3 regions of the Halomonas sp. BC1 genome follow, and region 2 is predicted to be linked to each of the others. Evidence: riboswitches for the same ligand, from Rfam matches in the RefSeq annotation. Region 2 holds a riboswitch; each other region holds the start of a gene.

Region 1 (7,052 bases), on a different contig from region 2:
ACATGCGCTACCTGGACAAATCCGCGTATGACTTCGATGCCGCCAGCATCGGCCTACGCTATCGTTTCTGACGCGACTGCTGCTGACATCATCATGTACAGGTAACGACCTGACAAACTCGTATCAAGGGAACCCCGCCCCGCTGATCTGCCGACACAGGCAGACAGCGGGGCTTTTTGTTGGTCGGCTCAAAGTACTCATTTACACCTTGTAAACTCCGTCTTTTCGCCGATTTTTGCCTTGTCTGGCCATCGCTCGCCGACCTTTCGTACAAAGCCTAGTGCCCGTGAGAGACGCCGGTGCCGCCCACCGCCACGATATTGAACGGCTTGCCTTCAAGGGCCATCTCATCGACCTTTTCGAAGGTTTCCGCACTGACGAAGTGCAGCGTTTCGGTAGCGGGGTCGGTGACCACGATATGCTCACCCGCCACGGCAATGCGTGGGCGCGGGTCGTTCCAGTGGCCATCCATGGAGTAGGGCTCGGTCAGGCGCAGCGACTGGGCCAGCTCGCCGTTCAGCACATCCAGTTGATGCAGCTGGCCGTCTTCGGTGAACACATAGGCGTAGCGGGCGCGAATCGGGTCCACCGCAAAGTGCACGCGACGGGTAGGCAGTTGCACCAGCTGGAAGCCTTCTTCACCTTCGGTGGGGTCGACCAGCAGCACCCGGTCTGGCCCGTAGTTACCCAGAAAGTACTGTAGTCCGGTGCCGCCCAACAGAGTGGAAGCACTGCCTTCCGGCAGGGAGCTAGGGTAGGGCAGGTGGGTGATCTGGGGCGTGCCGTCTTCCGTGGCGATCAGCAGCAGGCCGGTGTGGCAAGCCAACGCATAGAGACTGCCAGAGCCCGCCGCGCCGTGTAGCCCAGGGCAGGCCACTTCGTCGCCGACCAGGTGGCCATCGCTATCCAGCACCTTGGCACCGACCGGGCGCTGGGAAGCATCTTCCGGGTTGACCACCGTCACCACCGCATGCTGGTGGAATGGCACGGCCACCCCTTGGTGCGCTGCCTCCACCGGCACCGTACGGACCTCGGGGGCGTCTGCCAACAGGCTGCTTTCGGTGAACAGGCGGGCCTCGTCTTCACCATCGAACCACTGGGCAATGTAGCCCTGGCGCTCGATGAAGTGGGCGGGGCGCTCTCCTTCCAGAACCGTACTCAGCAGCGCCGGGTCGGCCACCTCGATATCGGCGTGGTCGCCGTGGTCATGGAAAGCGATGCCGGTATTGATCACCGACACCGTGTTTGCCGCTCCTTGCACGGCAAATACCGCCTCGCCGCTACGGGTGCGATGCAGCGCCGCCGGGCCTTCCAGCTCGAAGGTGTCCAGCAGCGACTTCTCCGTGGCGTCGATGACGTGGACCACGGCATCCTGCTGGTCGGCGACCACCAGCCGCCAGGCCGTGACGTTTTCATCGTGGGCATGGTCATGGCTATGGTTGGAGTGACCATGGGAGTGGTCGTGGGCCTGCACGGCGGCACTGCCTATTGCGAAAGCGAGCGCGGTCAACGCTTTGCCTACAAACATCGGGGTCATCGTTTCTCTCTCCTTGAGCCCAGAAGGGGCGTGGTTAATCACCTGGGTGGCTACTGCAGCGCCGTCACCAGGGTGTCGACGTTATGGCGCATCATGTCGAGGTAACTGGCCGCCGGGCCATCGTCCCGCGACAGCGCGTCCGAGTAGAGGGTGCCGCTGAGCGACAGGCCGGCCTCCTGAGCGATTTGCTCGACCAGCCGAGGGTTGGAAATGTTTTCGGCAAATACCGCCACGGCGCTTTGCTGCTCGATGGCATCGATCAGCTGCGCCACATGGGCGGCCGTGGCTTCGGATTCGGTGGAGACCCCCTGCGGGGCCAGAAAGCGCACGCCGTAGGCCTCTTCGAAGTAGCGAAAGGCATGGTGAGCCACCACCACGGTACGCCGGTATTCGGGAATCCTGGCGATGCGCGCGTGGATGTCCTGCTCCAGCGCTTCCAGGTCCTGATCGTAGCGCTGCTGGTTGGTGCGGTAGGTATCGCAGCCTTCTGGGTCCGCCTCGCAGAAGGCGTCGGCAATGCGCACTACGTACGCTTTGGCATTGGGCACCGACTGCCACGCGTGGGGGTCGTAGGGCGCTTCATGGAACACCGCCCGGTCGCCATAAAAGTGGTAGTGCCCGCCCATGGGGTCTTCGAGATGCACCGCGTGCTCCGAGACGGTGACCACACTGGCCTCGGTACCGCTGGCCTCGATCAGGCGGGTAAGAAAGCCCTCGAACATCAGGCCATTGATGAGCACCACGTCTGCCTGCGCCACCTGGCGAACGTCGGCGGGGGTGGGCTCGTAAACGTGGGTGTCGTCGTTGGCGCCCACGATGCTGGTCAGCGCGATGCGTTCGCCGCCAACCTGGCGGGCCAGGTCTTCGATGATCGAGAACGAGGCCACCACGTTCAGGGCGGGCTCATCGGCCATGGCGTTCAGGCTGCCCAGCGCCAACATGCCCGCCGCCAGCAGAGAAGGTACGCGTTTCAACAGACCCACGGTGAGGCTCCTTGATTGAATGTATATGTTATAACATAACAAAAAAAGAAGCCGAACATCAAAGAGGCCAAACATCCAGAGGGTTGCTCCCCCCGCCCGCAGGCGGGGGGAGAGCGCTCAGACCTCCTGGTACAGCTCGCTGCCTTCCCGGCGGAACTTCTCCGCCTGCTCCTGCATACCGCGCTTCACTGCTTCGGCATCGCTTTCGCTGGCGTTTTCCGGGGTGCGGTCGCGGTAGGTGTCGCGCACTTCCTGGCTGATCTTCATCGAGCAGAACTTCGGCCCGCACATGGAGCAGAAATGCGCCACCTTGGCGGAATCCTTCGGCAGGGTTTCATCGTGGTACTCCCGCGCGGTATCCGGGTCCAGGCCCAGGTTGAACTGGTCTTCCCAGCGGAACTCGAAGCGCGCTTTAGAGAGCGCGTTATCACGGCGCTGTGCCGCCGGATGGCCCTTGGCCAAATCTGCCGCGTGGGCGGCAATCTTGTAGGTGATGATGCCGGTTTTCACGTCATCCTTGTTGGGCAGGCCAAGGTGCTCTTTCGGCGTCACGTAGCAGAGCATGGCGCAGCCAAACCAGCCAATCATCGCCGCCCCAATGCCAGAGGTAATGTGGTCGTAGCCGGGGGCGATATCCGTTACCAGCGGCCCAAGGGTATAGAAGGGCGCTTCGTCGCAGTACTCCAGCTGCTTGTCCATGTTCTCTTTTACCAGGTGCATGGGCACGTGGCCGGGGCCTTCGATCATCACCTGTACATCGTGTTTCCAGGCAATGTGGGTCAATTCGCCCAGAGTTTTCAGCTCCGCCATTTGCGCTTCATCGTTTGCATCAGCAATAGAGCCCGGGCGCAGGCCGTCGCCCAGCGAGAACGCCACATCGTACTGCTTGCAGATCTCGCAGATCTCCTCGAAGTGGGTATACAGGAAGCTCTCCTGATGGTGATACAAGCACCACTTTGCCATGATGGAGCCGCCACGGCTGACAATGCCGGTGACGCGGTTGGCGGTGAGCGGCACGTAGCGCAGCAGCACCCCGGCGTGAATGGTGAAATAATCCACCCCCTGTTCCGCCTGCTCGATCAGCGTATCGCGGAAGATCTCCCAGGTGAGGTTTTCGGCAATGCCGTTGACCTTCTCCAGCGCCTGATAGATGGGCACCGTACCAATCGGCACCGGCGAGTTGCGGATGATCCACTCGCGGGTTTCATGGATGTTCTGGCCGGTGGAGAGATCCATGATGGTATCCGCACCCCAGCGGATGCCCCAGGTCATCTTGTCCACTTCCTCTTCGATGGAAGAGGTGACCGCCGAGTTGCCCAGGTTGCCGTTGATCTTCACCAGGAAGTTGCGGCCAATGATCATCGGCTCGCTTTCCGGGTGGTTGATGTTGTTGGGAATGATCGCCCGGCCACGAGCCACCTCATCGCGCACGAACTCCGGCGTGATCTCCTTGGGCAGGCTGGCACCGAAGCTCTGGCCCGCATGCTGATGGCCCAGAATGCGCTCTACTTCTGCCGTTCCCAACGCCTGGCGGCGCTGGTTTTCCCGCAGAGCGATGAACTCCATTTCCGGCGTGATGATGCCCTGGCGGGCGTAGTGCAGCTGGGTCACGTTCTTGCCCACTTTCGCCCGGCGGGGTGTGCGGCTTAAATCAAAGCGCAGCTGGGCAAGGGTGGGGTCGTTGGCGCGGCGCTGGCCGTACTGGCTGGTGGGGCCATCCAGAAACTCAGTGTCGTTGCGCTCTTCGATCCAGGCCCGGCGTAGCTCCGGCAGGCCCTGGCGCAAATCGATGTTGGCGCTGGGGTCGGTGTAGGGGCCGGAGGTGTCGTACACCAGCAGTGGCGGGTTCTGCTCATCCGCGCCGCTGGTTTTGGTGGGCGAGAGGGTGATCTCCCGAAATGGCACGCGAATATCCGGCCGCGAGCCTTCCACGTACACCTTGCGCGAGCCGGGCAGCGGCGCCACGGCGGCGGCATCGACCTGGGCGGTTTCGGCTAAAAAGTGTGCGGTGTTGCTTTTGACGGTCTTGGTCATGACGGTTGCTCTATGTGGTAGGAGATTATTCAGAAAGGTCTAAACCCATCTGCCAGAAGTCGATTTCCAGGCGGGTGGCATCGCGGAAGATTTTGCTCAGCTCACGAAAGCGGGCGGGGGTGACATCCGCCAGGCGGGCATCGAGCCACGCAAGCTCCGCCTGCATGGCGGCCTGGAACTCCTCGCCTTCGTACATGGCGATCCAGGCATCAAACGGGTTTTGCGCGCCGCGCAGCGTAGAAGGCTGCGCGTTCAGCCAGTTGGCGATTTCGCCGTAGCCCACCAGGCAGGGGGCCAGCGCCACGTGCAAATCGAGCAGGTCACCGCGATTGCCGGTGTCCAGCACATAGCGGGTGTAGGCCAGCGTGGCGCGGGCTTCAGGGAGTTCGGCAAGCTCCTGCTCGCTGATGCCCCACTCCTGGCAAAAGCCCACGTGCAGGCCCAGCTCCACGTCCACGATGGCTTTCAGGCCCTCGTGGGCCTGGCGTAGATCTGCCAGGGTGGGGCTTTTGTAAGCGGCTAGCGCATAGGCGCGGGCGAAGTGGATCAAGAACAGGTAATCCTGCTTCAGGTAGTGGCGAAACGACGCCTCAGGCAGCGTGGCGTTGCCCAGCTGGCGCACGAAATCGTGCTCGATATACGCGCGCCAATCGTCCTGGCAAGCGGTGGTGAGATCGGTAAAGCGGTAGCCCATGATGCCTCCGGTGGTACAGCGAACCGGCGCACGGGCGAAGGGAGAGTGAGTTGGGGCAAGGTATCAGGTGAACACGGCGCATCCCAACCACCGCTTGATTCCTACGCCGGTACTAGCCGGATCAGGTTCAACGGGCCCCGCCGTGACGACTTGCTGCAGCAGCCAGCCGTATAGCGATCTCAGCCGGTTCCACCGGCACCCCGTCAAGCAGTATTCAGCGCAGTGTAGGAGGCGAGAGGGGGAGATGCAAGGGGCGTTAGCTTGATCGAACACACGGGCTTCATGGAAGCATAACCGCCCTTCACTAACCCAATGGACTTCTGACCCAGTGCGCGACAAGCCCTGCCGTTCAGGGCGGAGAAGGATAGCGCAGACGCCGCAGGCGTCCTATAATACTGTATATGGTTACAGCAACCGGATCACCATGCAACGCCTCCAAGCCTACAAGTACGAACTGATGCCAGACGGCCAGCAAGCGCGGCAAATACGCCGCTTCGCTGGCTCGTGCCGGTTCATCTACAACAAGGCGCTGGCGTTGCAGAAAGAGCGCTACGAGCAGGGCGAGAAGAAGCTCGGCTATGCGGGTCTGTGCAAGCGACTCACCGAGTGGCGCAATAGCGCGGAAACCGCATGGCTGGCCGATTCGCCCGTGCATCCGTTGCAGCAGACGCTCAAGGATTTGGAGCGGGCCTACACCAACTTCTTCGCTAAGCGGGCGGACCTCCCGCGCTTCAAGAAGAAGGGCCAGTCGGATAGCTTCCGCTATCCCGACCCAAAACAGATCAAGCTCGATCATGGCAACAACCGCCTGTTTCTGCCAAAGCTGGGCTGGCTGCGCTATCGCAACAGTCGCGAGGTGTTGGGCGTGGTGAAGAACGTCACCGTGAGCCAGTCGGGCGGCAAGTGGTTCGTGAGCATTCAGACGGAGCGCGAAGTCGAGCAACCGGTGCCGCAGGCCACCAGCGCCATCGGTATCGATATGGGCATTACCCGCTTCGTCACCCTCTCGGACGGCGCGTTCTACGCGCCGCTTCACAGCTTCAAGCGGCATGAGGGTGCTCTGCGCAAGGCGCAACAGGCGATGAGCCGCAAGACGAAGTTCAGCAACAACTGGAAGAAGGCGAAAGCCCGCGTCCAGCGTATTCATTCCCGCATCGGCAATGCCCGCCGCGACTTCCTACACAAGGCCTCGAGCGCGATCAGCCAAAACCACGCGATGGTGTGTATTGAGGACTTGCAGGTACAGAATATGTCCAGGTCAGCGGCAGGCAGCACCGAAAATCCGGGGAAAAACGTTCGGGCCAAGTCCGGCCTGAACAAGTCCATCCTCGATCAAGGCTGGTTTGAGTTCCGCCGCCAGTTGGACTACAAGCTGGCCTGGAGAGGCGGATGGCTCGTCGCCGTGCCGCCGCAGAACACGAGCCGCACCTGTCCGTGCTGCGGCCATGTCTCGGCGGACAACCGGAAAACGCAGGCGCAATTCTTGTGCGTTGAATGCGGTTTCGAGGAAAACGCCGACGTGGTTGGGGCGATCAATGTGTTAAGGGCGGGGCACGCCCGGTTCGCCTGTGAAGTGAGCGGTGCAGTAATGCCGCCAGCAGCAGGAACCCACCGAAGCGACTCAGGGGCGGCTCAATGCCTCCACTGAGCGCCGTAGGAATCTCCAGCCTTTAGGCTGGGAGGATGCCAAGCGTTCCATCAGTTTCATGGGAGAATGCCTTAATAATGCTGTATTTAAAAACAGTATTATTGAGACGAGCAAAACGCGCAAGCCCGCGAATTTTGGCTACATCGCCAAAATTCT
Region 2 (7,052 bases):
CTCAGCGCAAGGCCAGGATGCAGCGTGACCAGAAAGCGTTCGCCCACGAAAAAGCACATCGGTTGAGGCACGAAGTTGAGCTGAGCATCGAAGGAGGAAATGCCTCGGTAGATAATCAGCGTATGGTTTTCGAATTCCTCGATCTTGGGAGGATGACGCACCTTGTGGGCATCCTGAATCGCCATGGGGTGGCACGCAAACCCTTCGAGCACCTCACGCTCGCTGGCTTCGCTTTCACCCTGCATGTCCACCCAGATATGCGCGCCCTCCAGGCGTTTCCAGACATCGATCAGCGAAAGGTCGCCTTCGCGCACTTCTCCCTCGGGGGTGGTCATCAGGCATCGAATCATGTGCATTCCTTGACTTCGCTGGCGTTGGTTGACGGCAGCACAGGGCTTGCTAGCCGCGCCTGCGCCTTGCCTGCCCGCTTGGCTTCATACATCGCCACATCGGCTCGCTTCAACAACTCTTGCGGGGTTTCTTCTCCGCCAGGCACATACTCGGCCACGCCGATACTGGTGCTGACCTCGAGCACTATGTCGCCCATGGTCAGCGGATCTTCAATGGTGCGGATCAGCTTCTGCGCCAGCGGTTCGATAGCGTCGCTGTCCATGTTCTCCAGTATCAGCACAAACTCATCCCCCGCCCAACGGGCCACGAAGTCCGTTTCACGCAGCGCAGCTTGCAAGCGTCTGGCGATGTCGCGCAGCAGCTCATCGCCCATGGCATGTCCATACAGGTCATTGATTCGTTTGAACCCATCCAGGTCGAGAAACATGACCGCCAGCGGTACGAGACTCCGCCGAGTACGCGCCATGGCCTCTGGCAAGCGTTCGTCGAGGGCGCGGCGGTTAGGCAGCTCCGTCAAGACATCTTGTCTGGCCTCCTGGTCTCGCAGGCGCGCCAACTGCTGGCGCTCGGTAATGTCGTGGATAAACAGGCTGCGCCGCCATCGCCCACTGAGTTCGTAGCGCTGGTGGCGAATCTCTACCGGCAAGCGCCCACCATCTCGACGCCGGGCTTCCCATTCGATGGGTGAAGGATCGTCCTGCCCGGGCACGCCTACGGGAAACATCAGGTCGGTAATGGGACGGGCCAACGCCTCCTTGCGCGACCAGCCGAACATGGCTTGTGCGGCGCGATTCCAGTCCAGCACCCGACCACGATCATCGATACTCAGGTAGGCATCGTAAGCCGACTCGATGACCAGGTTGAGCTCGCGGGTACGTCGCTCGATCTGCTGCTCCAGACTACGATGCAGCGCCGCAAGGTCGCGTTTGAAGCTGGCATTGCGCTTCTCTTGCTGAATCAAGCGCTCGCGCAAATGAATTTCACCGGACACCACATCGGCCAGGTCCTGTAGCGCGGTGAACTCCTGGGGGGTTAGTTCGCGGGGCCGGGTATCCATGGCACACAGTGACCCCAACACCAGCCCCTGGGTGGTTTTCAGAGGGATGCCGACGTAGAAGCGGATGCCGTCGGGCTTATCGACGTAAGGATTATTGGCAAAGCGGGGGTCCAGGCGTGCATCGTTGACGACCAACGGCGCTTCCGCCAGCACGGTATAGGCACAAAACGCCACGTCGCGAGGAGTTTCCGAAAGCTCCAGCCCCACCTGAGACTTGAACCACTGTCGGTCGGTATCCACGAGCGTCACCGTGGAAAGTGGTACCCCCAACAGCACGGTGACCAACCGAGTCACTCGGTCGAATACCGGCTCATTGGGGGTGTCCAGTAACGCCAGCTCTTGCAAAGCAGCAATGCGCGACGCTTCATTGGATGGCAACAGGTGGCTCATGGTGGTTACACCCGATATATAGTTAACACTCCTTTGTGTATTTCAAACCCTTTCGACATCATAGCGCGAAACTACACAGTCTGCCTAACGCGTTGATTTTTTTAACACCTTGCCCGAAGGGAGCCACCACGCCACGAGGATACTCACCAGGCTCGAGAGCATCAGCGCCCCCACGAAGGGACCAAGAGTAGGAATACTGCCAGGAAACGTGGCGGCCATGATGCCCGCCATCAAGGAGCCTTGCCCCAGCCAGCCCGGCAATACCGCCCCCACCAGCCCCGCCACGCCACCGCTGATGGCCGCCAGCGGCGACATGCGTTGCCACAGGCCCAGCAGCACTGGCACCACGATGGCCGCACACAGCAAGTCGGCTATCAAAAACAGCCTCAGTACCGATAGCCCTTGCAAGGCGATGAGGATCACCGGCACCATCAGCAGCACCGTGATCCAGCGCGCTGCATGCAACGCTTTTGGTTGATCTCCCGTTGCCCACAGCGAGGCAATGCCGTTTTGCAACGTATCCACGCTGGAAGTCACCAGCGTGACGGCCAGCACCAGAGCCGGGAGTGTGATCCAGACAGGAGCCTCTGCCAACAGGGCAAAAAAGGGCATCGGTGGCTCGCCCAGGCTCACCCCACTGAGTGCCGCCATCATGCCGACACCACCAATCACCATGACCACCAGCACCGTCATGACGGCCCCCAGCCACGCGCCACGGCCAAGACTGGCGCTATCCTGAGCCGCCCAGAGCCGCTGCCAGTAGCCCTGGTGAAACAAATTGGCCGCGGTCACGGCAATGATCAGCGTCAGCGCCACGCTCAGCGACGCCCCGAGGGGGACGTCCGGTAGCGCCGCATCGCTGGGCATGGAAGGCAGGCGCCATAACGTGACGCCCGCCACGGCGCATAACAGTATCAAGAGCAGCCAGGCCTGCCAGCGGTCGGTGGCCAAACTGGCGCGCAGGCCACCGAGCACGGTATAGATGAGGGTCGTCAGCGCCACACCAATGATGACCCAGGCAGGCGGAACGTCTGACAGTAGCGCGGTAATGGCGCCGATGGCCGTCAGCTCAGCTGCCAGAAAGCACCCCATATACGCCACGGAGGCAAGCGTGACATAGTGACGGACCCCCTTGCCATAACACGCTTCGGCAAACTCGGCGATACTGCGCCCGGCGGGTAGCGCACGACGTATTCTGGGGCCATAAAGCCCCAGCACCAGGAAGGGCAGCGCCGAGCCCACGGCATAGCCCAGCAGCGCCACCGGCCCCACGAAGGCGCCAATTTCAGGCGGCGCAAAGAGAATCCAGGCCCCCATTCCCGAGGCCAGAAAAGAGAACCCCAGGGTCGTTGCCGTTTGCGAGTTGCGCGCCGTGACGTAGTCATCCAGCGAGCTTCCCCCAAAACGCGCCCGAAGGCCTAAAAATGCAAAGCAGCACAGCGCTGCGCCCAGCACTGCAGACGTCAGGTACGGCATGTCGCGCTTCCTCCGCCGGTACTATCCGGATCAGGTTCCAGGGTCTGCATGGCGTGCATTCTCAGCCCACGAAGGGCTCCCCTGGCGACAGTGAATGAAGGCGGTATCTTCACTGAAAGGAGCGCCCTGGTAAAGCGCTGCCGTGCGTTATGCGCCCTTGCCTAGGCAGGTTTGGGCACGCGCCCCATCAGGTAGAACTCCGAGTAATGACGCAGACATGCTTACCTCTTTTTTGTCGTGTTGATAAACGCCTTGCGCGATACGGGGTCATGGTTAACAAAATGCTAACGGATTAGACTTTCATTACACCTTGAGGCTCGCCATACTCTTATCGACTGTATTTCATAAAAAAGGCAGCGTTGAGCAAACGGCGTCTGTAACAGGGAAACCACCATGTCTTATTCTGAAGCAAGAGAGCACACGCCGGGGCGTTTGCATGCATTGTTCGCCGACCCTTACCGTGCGTTCGAAAACGACACGGATGAACGCCAGCTGCATATCCGTATCATGCTTCATGCCTTATTGGCCCGCCCCATCGCCCGGGGTCAAATTACGCTACGTGTCATTCACGGCTGGGAGAACGGCGGTTTCGAGCCAGCCGACCTGCAACATGCGGACTTCCATCTCAACAGCCTGGCAGATTTTCATGCTGCTGCTGCGCGCTTTACGGCGGCGAATCAGCAAAATGCACCGCTGCCCGCCGATGGCAGCGCCATTCTGGCAGAACCGCTGGCCGACGCCATTGCCGATGCCGAGGCCGAAGGTCTGGTCTTGAACGAAGACATTCGAGAAACACCCGCTCGCTGGCAAGCGTTCGAAGGGGGGTTAGCGCTGTACACGCTGTTCAAGATGTATCACCGCCTGGTGTACGGCGAAGACGACACCTATCGCTGCTCTCAGTGCGAAACTCCCCACGGGCTGCGAGAAATCCATGAGTTCCATCTTGAAGAGGGCGAGTTTGCACTCCTTGCGCCACTCAACGATGAACAGGATGCTCCTTACCTGCTGGTGCTGCATGAAAGCCAACTGGAGCCTATAGAACAGCTCCTGCGCGACAGCCTGCCACTTTTCGAACCCGTCTGATCCCCAGGGGCCCTCTGCCGTGGCAGAGGGCCCCTGATGCGTCAGCGGTTCGCCAAATATCTAGAGCGCAATGGTGCTATTGATGCCGCTGGAGACGTTTTCGGGCTCGAACCAGCGTGCGGTCACCGTTTTGGTTTGCGTCCAGAACGCGATGGCCTGCTTGCCGTTGGGGCCCAAATCCCCCAGTTTGGAAGCCCGAGAGCCGGTGAAGCTGAAATAGGCCACCGGCACCGGAATCGGCACGTTGATACCGATCTGACCAACGTCGATATCGGTTTCGAATCGGCGCGCCACCCAGCCCGAGTTGGTGAAAATCGACGTGCCGTTGCCGTTCGGGTTGGCGTTGATGAAGTCGATGGCATCATCCAGCGTCTCGACCCCCACCACGCATAGCACCGGACCGAATATTTCTTCCCGGTAAATGGTCATCTCCGGCGTGACGTTGGCAAACAGCGTCGGCCCCACGAAGTTGCCCTCCGGATACCCTTCTACTGTGTAGCCTCGGCCATCCACCAGCAGCGTGGCCCCCTCTTTTTCACCGGCGGTGATCAAGCGCTCGACACGCTCCTTGGCCTGAGGAGACACCAGCGGCCCCAGGTCGGCATCCCGCTGGGTACCGGGGCCGACCTTCATGCTACGGGCGCCTGCTTCGATATCGCTCAGCCACTCCTGCGCCTCGCCTACCAGCACCACCACCGAGTTGGCCATACAGCGCTGACCCGCTGCCCCAAAGGCCGACCCCAGCAGGCTGTCGATGGCCTGACTACGGTTGGCATCCGGCATCACCACACAGTGGTTCTTGGCCCCCATCATGGACTGCATACGCTTACCTGCCGCCGCCGCACGGCCATACAGCAGCGATCCCACATGGGTAGAGCCAATGAACGACAGCGCCTTGATGTCCTGATGGTCGGCAATCTGGTTGGCAACTTCGGGCCCGCCATGCACCACGTTGAGCACGCCCGCCGGAATACCCGCCTCATGGGCCAGTTCCACCAGCCGCATGGTCGAGCTGGGGTCCTGCTCGGAAGGCTTCAGAACGAACGTATTGCCCGTGGCAATGGCCAGCGGAAACATGAAGCAAGGCAGCATGATGGGGAAGTTGAACGCCGTGATCCCGGCGCCCACGCCCAGCGGCTGATGCATGGTATACACATCGACCTCATTGGCCGCGTTTTCGGCGAGTTCACCCAGTTGCAGAGACGCAATCGAGCAGGCGTGCTCGACCACTTCCAGCCCGCGGCCTACTTCGCCTTCTGCGTCAGGCAGCGTCTTGCCATGCTCTTCGGTGATCAGCGCGGCGAGTTCCGCGGTATGCTCACGAATCAGGGCCTGAAGTTTCAGCATGATGCGCATGCGCTTGCCCAGCGGCACCTTGCGCCACTCCTTGAACGCGGTTTTGGCACTGGCAATGGCACGCTCTACCTCGTCAGGGGTACAGAAAGGCACCCGGGCCACGACCTGCTGGGTCGCCGGATTGACGACATCGCGCCACTCCTGGCTTTGCGACTCGACCGGCTGGCCATCGATATACATGGGTATCTGGCGAACGGACATACAGACGTTCCTCGTGGTTGTGTTTGTTATGGGGTTGAATAAGGAGCCCCTAGGGTATATCAGCAAGTTGACGTAAACGTCAATTAGCCACTCGATAAAGCTAAATTCACCGCACTGGGGAAATAGCCTTTCCCTCAAGGAAAGAGCCTCGCTATGCTGTCAGGGCGCCTTCTCAACCTGCCTATCGACGATGCATAACGTGGCTTTCCACAAGGAGGTATCCATGCAAGCGTTCAATTGCCAGTGCGGCAACCCGCTGTTCTTCGAGAACACCCATTGTGTTGCCTGTGAGTCGGAAGTCGGCTGGTGCCCGGCCTGCAGCAATATCGTTGCCTTGGCCCCTTTGGAAGGCGGCGGATACCGCTGCACCCACGAAGGCTGCGGCACCCTCTTGATGAAGTGCCATAATTACGCGGTAGAGAACGTATGCAACCGCATGGTGATCATGACCGAAGGCGAAGCCGACACGCTGTGCGACTGCTGCCGCTACAACGATGTGATTCCCGACCTGAACGTAGAGGGTCACCGCGAGCGCTGGGCCGCACTGGAAGCTGCCAAGCGTCGTCTGTTCCACACCCTGGAGATTCTCAAGCTCCCCCACGGAACCCAGGGCGATGATATTCGCGTCCCCTTGAGCTTCTCGTTCATGGCCGACGCCCTCCCTGACAAAGGGCTCTGGCGCTCCACGGCGAATCAGGAGAAAGTCTATACCGGCCATGCCAACGGCCATATCACCATCAACGTCAAGGAAGCCGACGACGTCGAGCGTGAGCGACTGCGGGTGGACATGAACGAGTCGCACCGCACCCTGATCGGTCATTTTCGCCATGAGGTGGGGCATTACTACTGGGACTTGTTGGTCAAGGATCAGGATGAGGCCGCCAGCGTCCGAGTGTTTGGCGACCATAACGCCCCCACCTACGGTGATGCGCTGGAAACCTACTATCAGCAAGGCGCGCCGGCCGACTGGCCAACACGGTTCATTTCTGCCTATGCCGCCATGCACCCGTGGGAGGACTTCGCCGAAACCTTTGCGTTTTATCTGGACATGGTGGCCGTGCTGGACACCGCTTTGCACATGGGGATTTCACGAGCCGAATATGACGGCACGCTGGACAGCATGTTGAGAGCATTTCAT
Region 3 (7,052 bases), on a different contig from region 2:
TCTTGCGCGGCCAAAGCCACCGCAGTGGCTGGGTGCATAGCGTGTTTCTGGGGCTGCTGGTGCTGAACCTGACGGCGGGCTTCCAAACCCTGGGCACGCTGATGGCCGTGGGGCTGATGATGCTGCCCGCCACGGCAGCCCGGTTCTGGAGCAAGCGGCTGGAAGGTTTGATCGGCATCGCGGTGGTGCTGGCCATGGTGTCGAGCACTGGCGGGCTGCTGCTGTCGTTCCATTTTGACACCCCTTCGGGGCCAAGCATTATCCTGCTCGCAGGGGTGGCTTACTTGTTGTCAGCGCTGTTTGGCCGCTATCACAGCTTAGCGGCCAAGCTGCGACGCAAGACCACGCCACTCGCCCTGGAGCAGACATCCTGATCATTCACTAAAGGAGTTTGTCATGTCCCTTTCCCATACGTCCCGCTGGCTGGTAGGCGTTTCGGCCATGCTGGCCCTGCCTGCCGCCATCGCCAATGAGCGTGTGCAGGTGGTCACCAGCTTCTCGATTCTGGCCGATATGGTCGAGAACGTGGGCGGCGAGCATGTCGAGGTCACTTCCCTGGTCGGCCCTGACGGCGATGCACACGTCTACTCGCCGCGCCCAGGTGATGCCCGTGCACTGGCCGAGGCCGACCTGGTGGTCTTCAACGGCCTGCTGTTCGAAGGCTGGATGGAGCGACTGATCGACTCCAGCGACTATCAAGGCCCGGTGGTCACCGCAACGGATGGCATCAACGCCCTGGCCTACGCGGGCCATGACGATCATGGGCATGACGATCACGACCACGATCATGGACATGACCACAGTCACGGTCATGACCACGAGCACGGCGACGATGATCCCCATGCCTGGCAGGACATGACCCAGGCGCGGGTCTACGTCGAGAACATCCGCGACGGTTTGATGGAAGTCGATGCGGACAACGCCGAGCAGTACCAGGCCAATGCCGATCGCTACCTGGCTGACATGGCGGAGCTGGATGCCGAAATTCGTGCGCTGATCAGTGAGATCCCGGCTTCCGCCAGCGTCATCACCGGCCACGACTCCTTCGGTTACTTCTCCCGTGCCTATGGGGTCAACTTCCTGTCGCCGGTGGGGCTCTCTACCGAAGCAGACCCCAGCGGCGCCAGCATGGCAGCGCTGGTGGACGTGATCGAGCAGGCGAACGTTCAGGCGCTGTTCCACGAGAACATGACCAACCAGTCCATTATCGTGCAACTGGCCGAAGAAACCGGCCTGCCCATTGCAGGCACGCTTTACGCGGATGCGCTGGCCAGTGAGGGCGATGCCAGCACTTACTTGGGCATGATGCGCCACAACGCCACGGTGCTGCACGCCGCCCTGGCCGAACCGGGCCACGATGATCATGGTCATCGTCACTGATCGCTACCGTGAAGAAAAAATACCGCCTCGCTGGCGGTATTTTTTTGCATTGCATTTTATCCGCGAGATACGGAGACTTGGCCCACCACCCGCAAAGAGCCAAGCCCATGCGCCTGAACGCCGATTTTAGCCACTTTGCCTGTATGACGCCGGAGCAGTATCGCTGGGTCGCGTCGCCCAGTGCAGGCGTGGAACGTATGATGCTGGACCGGATTGGCGAGGAAGTCGCCCGCGCCACCAGCCTGGTACGTTACGCGCCGCACAGCCAGTTCAGCCACCATACCCATGGCGGCGGTGAAGAGATTCTGGTGCTGGAGGGCGTGTTTGCCGACGAACATGGCCGCTACCCTGCGGGCAGCTACCTGCGCAATCCCATTGGCACTGGCCATACGCCCCATATTGGCGAAGAAGGTGCGCTGATTCTGGTGAAACTGCATCAGTTCGATGACAACGACCTGCTGCAGCTGGCCATTCCTGCCCACCGCCTGCCCTGGCAGCCCGACCGGCGGCCAGGCATCGGCTACAAAATGCTGCACACCTACGCACAGGAGAAGGTCAGTCTGGAACGCTGGGAGCACGATGTGGCCATCGATTACCCTGCGCTACCGGGCGGGCTGGAACTGCTGGTACTGGAAGGCTCGCTCTACGAGGCGGGCAACGAATACCCGCAGGGCAGCTGGTGCCGCTTCCCACCTGGGGCTACTCCATCGCTGCGCGCCGGTGAACATGGCGTCATGATGTACATGAAGCGCGGGCACCTGACGGATGCGGTGTGCCAGGCTAACGCGCCAGCCCAATGAACGGCAGCAGGGTCAGCAGTGCGATCAGGATGACAGCGACCATCACCAGCGCGATCTGAATCGGCTGTTCCCGTAAACGACGCTCCCAGGTCGGTGCTTCGTTGCGGGCCACCGCCTCCTGGTGGGCCTTTCGCGCGCTGGCCTGGCGTTCGACCTGGTACTGCGCCAGCAGCGCCTCGGCGTCATCTCGCTGGGCCGGGTTGCGCAGCCAGATGGCATCGACCCCCAGGCGGAAGAACCCCGCCTGGGTTTCATACACGTCGAAGCCGTGTTCATCCAGCAGTTGGCGCACTTCCATGGCCTCTTCATCGGTCACGTGGCGCAACCGGAACAGCAAATGTGCCATATTAGCCGCCCAATGCGGCCATGCGATCCGCCTGAATCACTTCGATCCAGTAGCCGTCCGCGTCCTTGACGAAAATGACGTCTTTCATCTTGCCCTGGTCGGCACGCTTCACGAAGGTGACATCCTGCTCGTCGAACCAGGCCTGGGCGGCCTCCAGGTCCGGCACGCTGAAGCAGATGTGGCCAAACCCCTGGGGCTCGGCATTGCCGTCGTGGTAGGCAAAGTCCTGCTCGGTTTCGGTGCCCCAGTTGTGGGTCAGTTCCAGCAGGCCCTTCTGGCTGAAAGTCCAGGCGGTGCGAGCGTTCTGGTCCTCCGGCACCTGGTCGTCGGCTTCCACGTTAGCCAGAAAATAGAGCGAGAACTGCATCTCTTCGAAATCCAGCCGCCGCAGCACCTGCATGCCAAATACGCGGGAATAGAACGCCAGCGCGCGCTCCGGGTCCTTGACCCTCAGCATGGTGTGATTCAACCGAAACCCTTGGGTCTGGGGAGCCGCAGGGGCAACACCGGGATACTGTTCACCTGAAAACGACATGACTTTCTCCTGTTGCTGTGTGATGTATCTGGCCATTGGTACCCAAGTAAGCACTTTGGTACGTAAATACTTTGACGAAGCCCATACCATGTACAAGGCTTTAGGCTGCTGTTAACGCGAACCCCATCGAATCCGCCGTTACCGCCCCTTGGACCATGTATGAGGGCGGTGCTGCGATAATTCTAGTCCCTGCCTGAGGAGGCCGCATGTCACGTGATCTCAATGTACTGGGTGAGCCGCTCACCCCCTGCTGTCACTCGCCCAAGACGGGGGGTTTATCGTGGACGCTCGATGAAATGCTGACCTACGGCACACCCAGCGCGTTTCGCTGATCTTTCCGCGCCATTGGCTTTACACTTCCCGCCTGGCCGAGGATAGTACGCCTACGACAGGGGCGCCGCGACGCGGCTGAGACGCACCCTTTGAACCTGAACCGGATAGCACCGGCGTAGGGAGTCGTGGTGCTTCCATTCACCACCTCCCTGCCGGGAGGAAGTCATGACCCTACCCAGCCCACGCGAGACGCTGCTCGCGCTGCGTGACCAGACCCCGCTGGTTCACTGCATCACCAACTACGTTGCCATGAACAGTACCGCCAACCTGCTGCTGGCCGCCGGGGCCTCCCCCGCCATGCTGCATGCCCAGGAAGAAGTGGCGGAATTTACCGCCATCGCGGGAGCGCTCTCGATCAACATCGGTACGCTCTCTGCCCCTTGGGCCGAAGCCATGCAGCTGGCCGCCCAATCAGCCCAGGCCCACGCGGTGCCCTGGGTGCTGGACCCGGTTGCCGTGGGTGCCACGCGGCTGCGCCAGCAAACCTGCCTGTCCCTGCTGGCTTACTCGCCCAGCGTGATTCGTGCCAATGCCTCGGAAATCATGGCGCTGAGCGGCCTTGCCCACCAGGGCCGGGGCGTGGATGCCACGGTGAGCACCGACGATGCCACCCAGGCGGCCATCACCCTGGCGCGTCGGTATCACTGTGTCGTCGCCATGACCGGGGCCACCGATATCGTCACCGATGGCCAGTCGCTGTATCGTTTGACCGGCGGCCACCCGCTGATGCCACGGGTAACCACCCTGGGCTGCGGGCTCAGCGCGCTGGTCGCCGGTTTCGTAGCGGCCAACCGTCACGCCCCGCTGGCCGCCACGCTCGGCGCCCTGACCTACTTCAATCTGGCAGGCAGTCACGCCGGGCAGCAGGCCGAAGGGCCAGGCAGTTTCCATGTGACGCTGCTGGATACCCTGTATTCGCTCACGGCAGATGACCTGCCAGCACCACCTCACTCGGAGACCCTGCATGTCGGTTGATCTTACGCTCTATCTGGTCACGGATGCTCAGCTATGCGCCTCCACGGGCCTGGAACGTACCGTGGAAGCCGCCGTGGCAGGAGGCGTCACGCTGGTCCAGCTACGCGACAAGCAGGCCAGCGACGAAGCCATGATTGCCCAGGCCAAGCGTCTCAAGGAAGTGCTGGCAGGTAGCGGAGTGCCGCTGATCATCAATGACCGGCTGAACGTGGCGCACGCCAGCGGTGCCGACGGCTTGCACGTTGGCCAGAGCGATACGGACGTGATGCAGGCCCGCCAGGTACTGGGCAAGCAGGCGATCATCGGGCTCTCCATCAATACCCTGGAGCAGTTGCAGCGTGCCCCCGTGGCGCTGCTGGATTACGTGGGGCTGGGGCCCGTGTTTGCCACCGGGAGCAAGCAGGACCACGCGCAGCCCATCGGTTTTACCGGGCTGGCCCAACTGGCCAGTGCCTGCCCGCTGCCCAGCGTGGCCATCGGCGGCTTGAAAGCCGAGCACGCCGCCCAGGTGAAAGCCGCCGGTGCCCACGGGCTCGCGGTGATCTCGGCCATTTGCGGCCATCCTGACCCACGTCAGGCGGCCCAGGCGTTCTTCAGGTCATGACCCAGTTCGACCAACTGGCAGCCTTCGTCAAGGTGGCCGAGTTAGGCAGTTACACGCGGGCGGCGGAGGCCCTGGACCTCTCGCGCACCTTGCTATCGCGCCGGGTCATGGCGCTCGAGGAATCGCTGGGCGCGCGGCTGATACAGCGCACCACCCGGCGGCTGCACCTGACGGAAGCAGGAGAGAACACCATGACGACGACACTGACAACCCAAGCATCACACCTGCATGCCACTTCCCTGCTGCGCATCAGCCTGGGTATCATGACCCTGGCCCACGGGCTGTTGAAAGTATTCGTGTTCACCCTGCCTGGAACGGTCGGCTATTTTGAGTCGCTGGGCCTGCCAGGCTTTCTGGCCTACCTGACCATTGCGGCGGAAGTCGGCGGAGGCCTGGCCCTGCTGCTGGGTATCTATACCCGCTGGGTCAGCCTTGCCCTGGTACCGGTTTTGCTGGGAGCCGCCTGGGTACATATCGGTAACGGCTGGCTCTTTTCCAACCCGGGCGGCGGCTGGGAATTCCCGGTATTCTGGGCCATTGCACTGGTCGTGCAAGCCGGCCTTGGCGGCGGCAGCCTGGTCGTTGCACGCCGCTTCGCGTGAGCCACTGGCCTGCTGGCGTGCCTACGCTGGCAGGCCACACATTGAGGTGCCTTATGTTACCTAGCTTGTTTATCTCTCACGGCTCGCCCATGCTGGCGCTGACCCCCACGCCCGCTCACCGGTTCCTGCGTGAGCTGGGCCAGACGCTTCGCCCCAAGGCCATCGTTGTGGTCTCTGCCCACTGGGAAACGCCGGAGCTGCTCATCAGTCAGAGCGCTCACCCCGAGACCCTCCACGATTTTGGCGGTTTTCCGGCGGCGTTATTCGCCGTGCAGTACCCGGCACCGGGGGACCCAGCCCTGGCCGCAACGCTGGGCAAAACGCTCGGTGCCAGACTTGTGGAGCGCGGCATGGACCACGGCGCTTGGGTGCCACTTTCCCTGATGTACCCCGAGGCCAGGCTACCGGTCGTGTCGCTGTCGCTTCCCAGCCGCTGGAGCAACGCGGCGCTGATGGAGTTGGGCCAGCGGCTTGCCCACCTGCGCAGCGAAGGTATTCTGATCGTGGGCTCCGGCAGCCTGACCCATAACCTGCATGCGCTACAGCCCCAGGGCAGCCAGGCACCAGGCTGGGTGGATGCCTTTGCCGATTGGGCACACACCCAACTGGAAAAAGACGCGCGGGAGGCGCTGCTGACATGGCAAACGGCTCCCCATGCCCAGCGCAACCATCCCACGCCGGAGCACTTCCAACCGTTACTGATCGCCATGGGAGCCGGGGGCCAGGGCCAGCGGCTGCACCATAGCGTCGAGCATGGCGTGCTGGCGATGGATGTCTACGCGTTCAACTGACGGCCACGCCCAGATGGCTGGCCTGGGCGGGAGACATCTTCGATCAACGCGGCCCGCTCGGCGTCCGCCGCCACGGGTATCAGGTCGCCGGTGGTATCCTGGGTGGCGTCCAGCGTCTTGTATTGCCAGCGGCAGGCGTTGGTGCAGGTGCCCTGGTTCGGGTCGCGGCGATTGACGTACCCCGAGAGCAGGCAGCGCCCTGAATATGCGATGCACAGCGCACCGTGAACGAACGTCTCGATCTCGATATCCGAGCATTCGGTGCGGATCTCGGCCACCTCTTCCAGCGACAGCTCCCGAGAAAGAATGATGCGCTGGATCCCCTGCCACTGCCAGAACTTGACCGCGGCCCAGTTCACCACGTTGGCCTGCACCGACAGGTGGATGACTTGGTGCGGCCAGCGCTCACGGATCATCATGATCAGCCGGGGTCGGACATGATCAGAGCGTCCGGCCCAGCCTCGATCACCGGCTCCATATCCCGCAGATAGGTCGTGAGCTTGCATAACCGTCACCGTTGTTTGAACGGGCGGCATTATCGCCAGCGCACCTCGCCGACTGCGGCCCGCCGGCCGGTTTGCTAATCTGGGGCAATTCCCGGTGCATATCAGGCCGTTGGGCGACGTTTCAGGGTGGTGCGACGGTCGTGATAGGCAATGGCCAGACCGCTACACATGATCAGCGCG

What was found. A riboswitch is a leader RNA that binds a small molecule or an ion and turns the genes downstream of it on or off. The one in region 2 is predicted to bind thiamine pyrophosphate.
Region 1: it holds a riboswitch for thiamine pyrophosphate, as region 2 does, so the genes downstream of both, tenA (thiaminase II) here and B7L72_RS02265 (sodium:solute symporter) in region 2, are expected to answer to the same signal.
Region 3: it holds a riboswitch for thiamine pyrophosphate, as region 2 does, so the genes downstream of both, thiM (hydroxyethylthiazole kinase) here and B7L72_RS02265 (sodium:solute symporter) in region 2, are expected to answer to the same signal.

Annotation. Positions count from the first base shown of each region.
Region 1 covers NZ_LFGS01000019.1:455,974-463,025, forward strand. Annotated here, with positions in the region: gene B7L72_RS16140 (porin family protein) at 1-71, shown strand, start outside; gene aztD (zinc metallochaperone AztD) at 278-1,537, opposite strand; gene aztC (zinc ABC transporter substrate-binding protein AztC) at 1,588-2,520, opposite strand; gene thiC (phosphomethylpyrimidine synthase ThiC) at 2,638-4,554, opposite strand; gene tenA (thiaminase II) at 4,580-5,248, opposite strand; TPP riboswitch at 5,330-5,461, opposite strand; gene B7L72_RS16165 (RNA-guided endonuclease TnpB family protein) at 5,673-6,896, shown strand.
Region 2 covers NZ_LFGS01000004.1:141,867-148,918, forward strand. Annotated here, with positions in the region: gene B7L72_RS02255 (magnesium transporter CorA family protein) at 1-350, opposite strand, end outside; gene B7L72_RS02260 (diguanylate cyclase domain-containing protein) at 347-1,798, opposite strand; gene B7L72_RS02265 (sodium:solute symporter) at 1,883-3,274, opposite strand; TPP riboswitch at 3,264-3,367, opposite strand; gene B7L72_RS02270 (hypothetical protein) at 3,668-4,357, shown strand; gene B7L72_RS02275 (CoA-acylating methylmalonate-semialdehyde dehydrogenase) at 4,418-5,914, opposite strand; gene B7L72_RS02280 (zinc-binding metallopeptidase family protein) at 6,138-7,052, shown strand, end outside.
Region 3 covers NZ_LFGS01000003.1:17,058-24,109, forward strand. Annotated here, with positions in the region: gene B7L72_RS00805 (metal ABC transporter permease) at 1-374, shown strand, start outside; gene B7L72_RS00810 (metal ABC transporter solute-binding protein, Zn/Mn family) at 397-1,380, shown strand; gene B7L72_RS00815 (cupin domain-containing protein) at 1,488-2,180, shown strand; gene B7L72_RS00820 (DUF6164 family protein) at 2,161-2,526, opposite strand; gene gloA (lactoylglutathione lyase) at 2,528-3,061, opposite strand; gene B7L72_RS18790 (DUF2237 domain-containing protein) at 3,268-3,393, shown strand; TPP riboswitch at 3,442-3,533, shown strand; gene thiM (hydroxyethylthiazole kinase) at 3,560-4,369, shown strand; gene thiE (thiamine phosphate synthase) at 4,359-4,973, shown strand; partial or broken gene B7L72_RS18420 (helix-turn-helix domain-containing protein) at 4,970-5,158, shown strand; gene B7L72_RS00840 (DoxX family protein) at 5,165-5,575, shown strand; gene B7L72_RS00845 (DODA-type extradiol aromatic ring-opening family dioxygenase) at 5,629-6,366, shown strand; partial or broken gene B7L72_RS00850 (U32 family peptidase) at 6,384-6,868, opposite strand; partial or broken gene B7L72_RS00855 (DMT family transporter) at 6,974-7,052, opposite strand, start outside.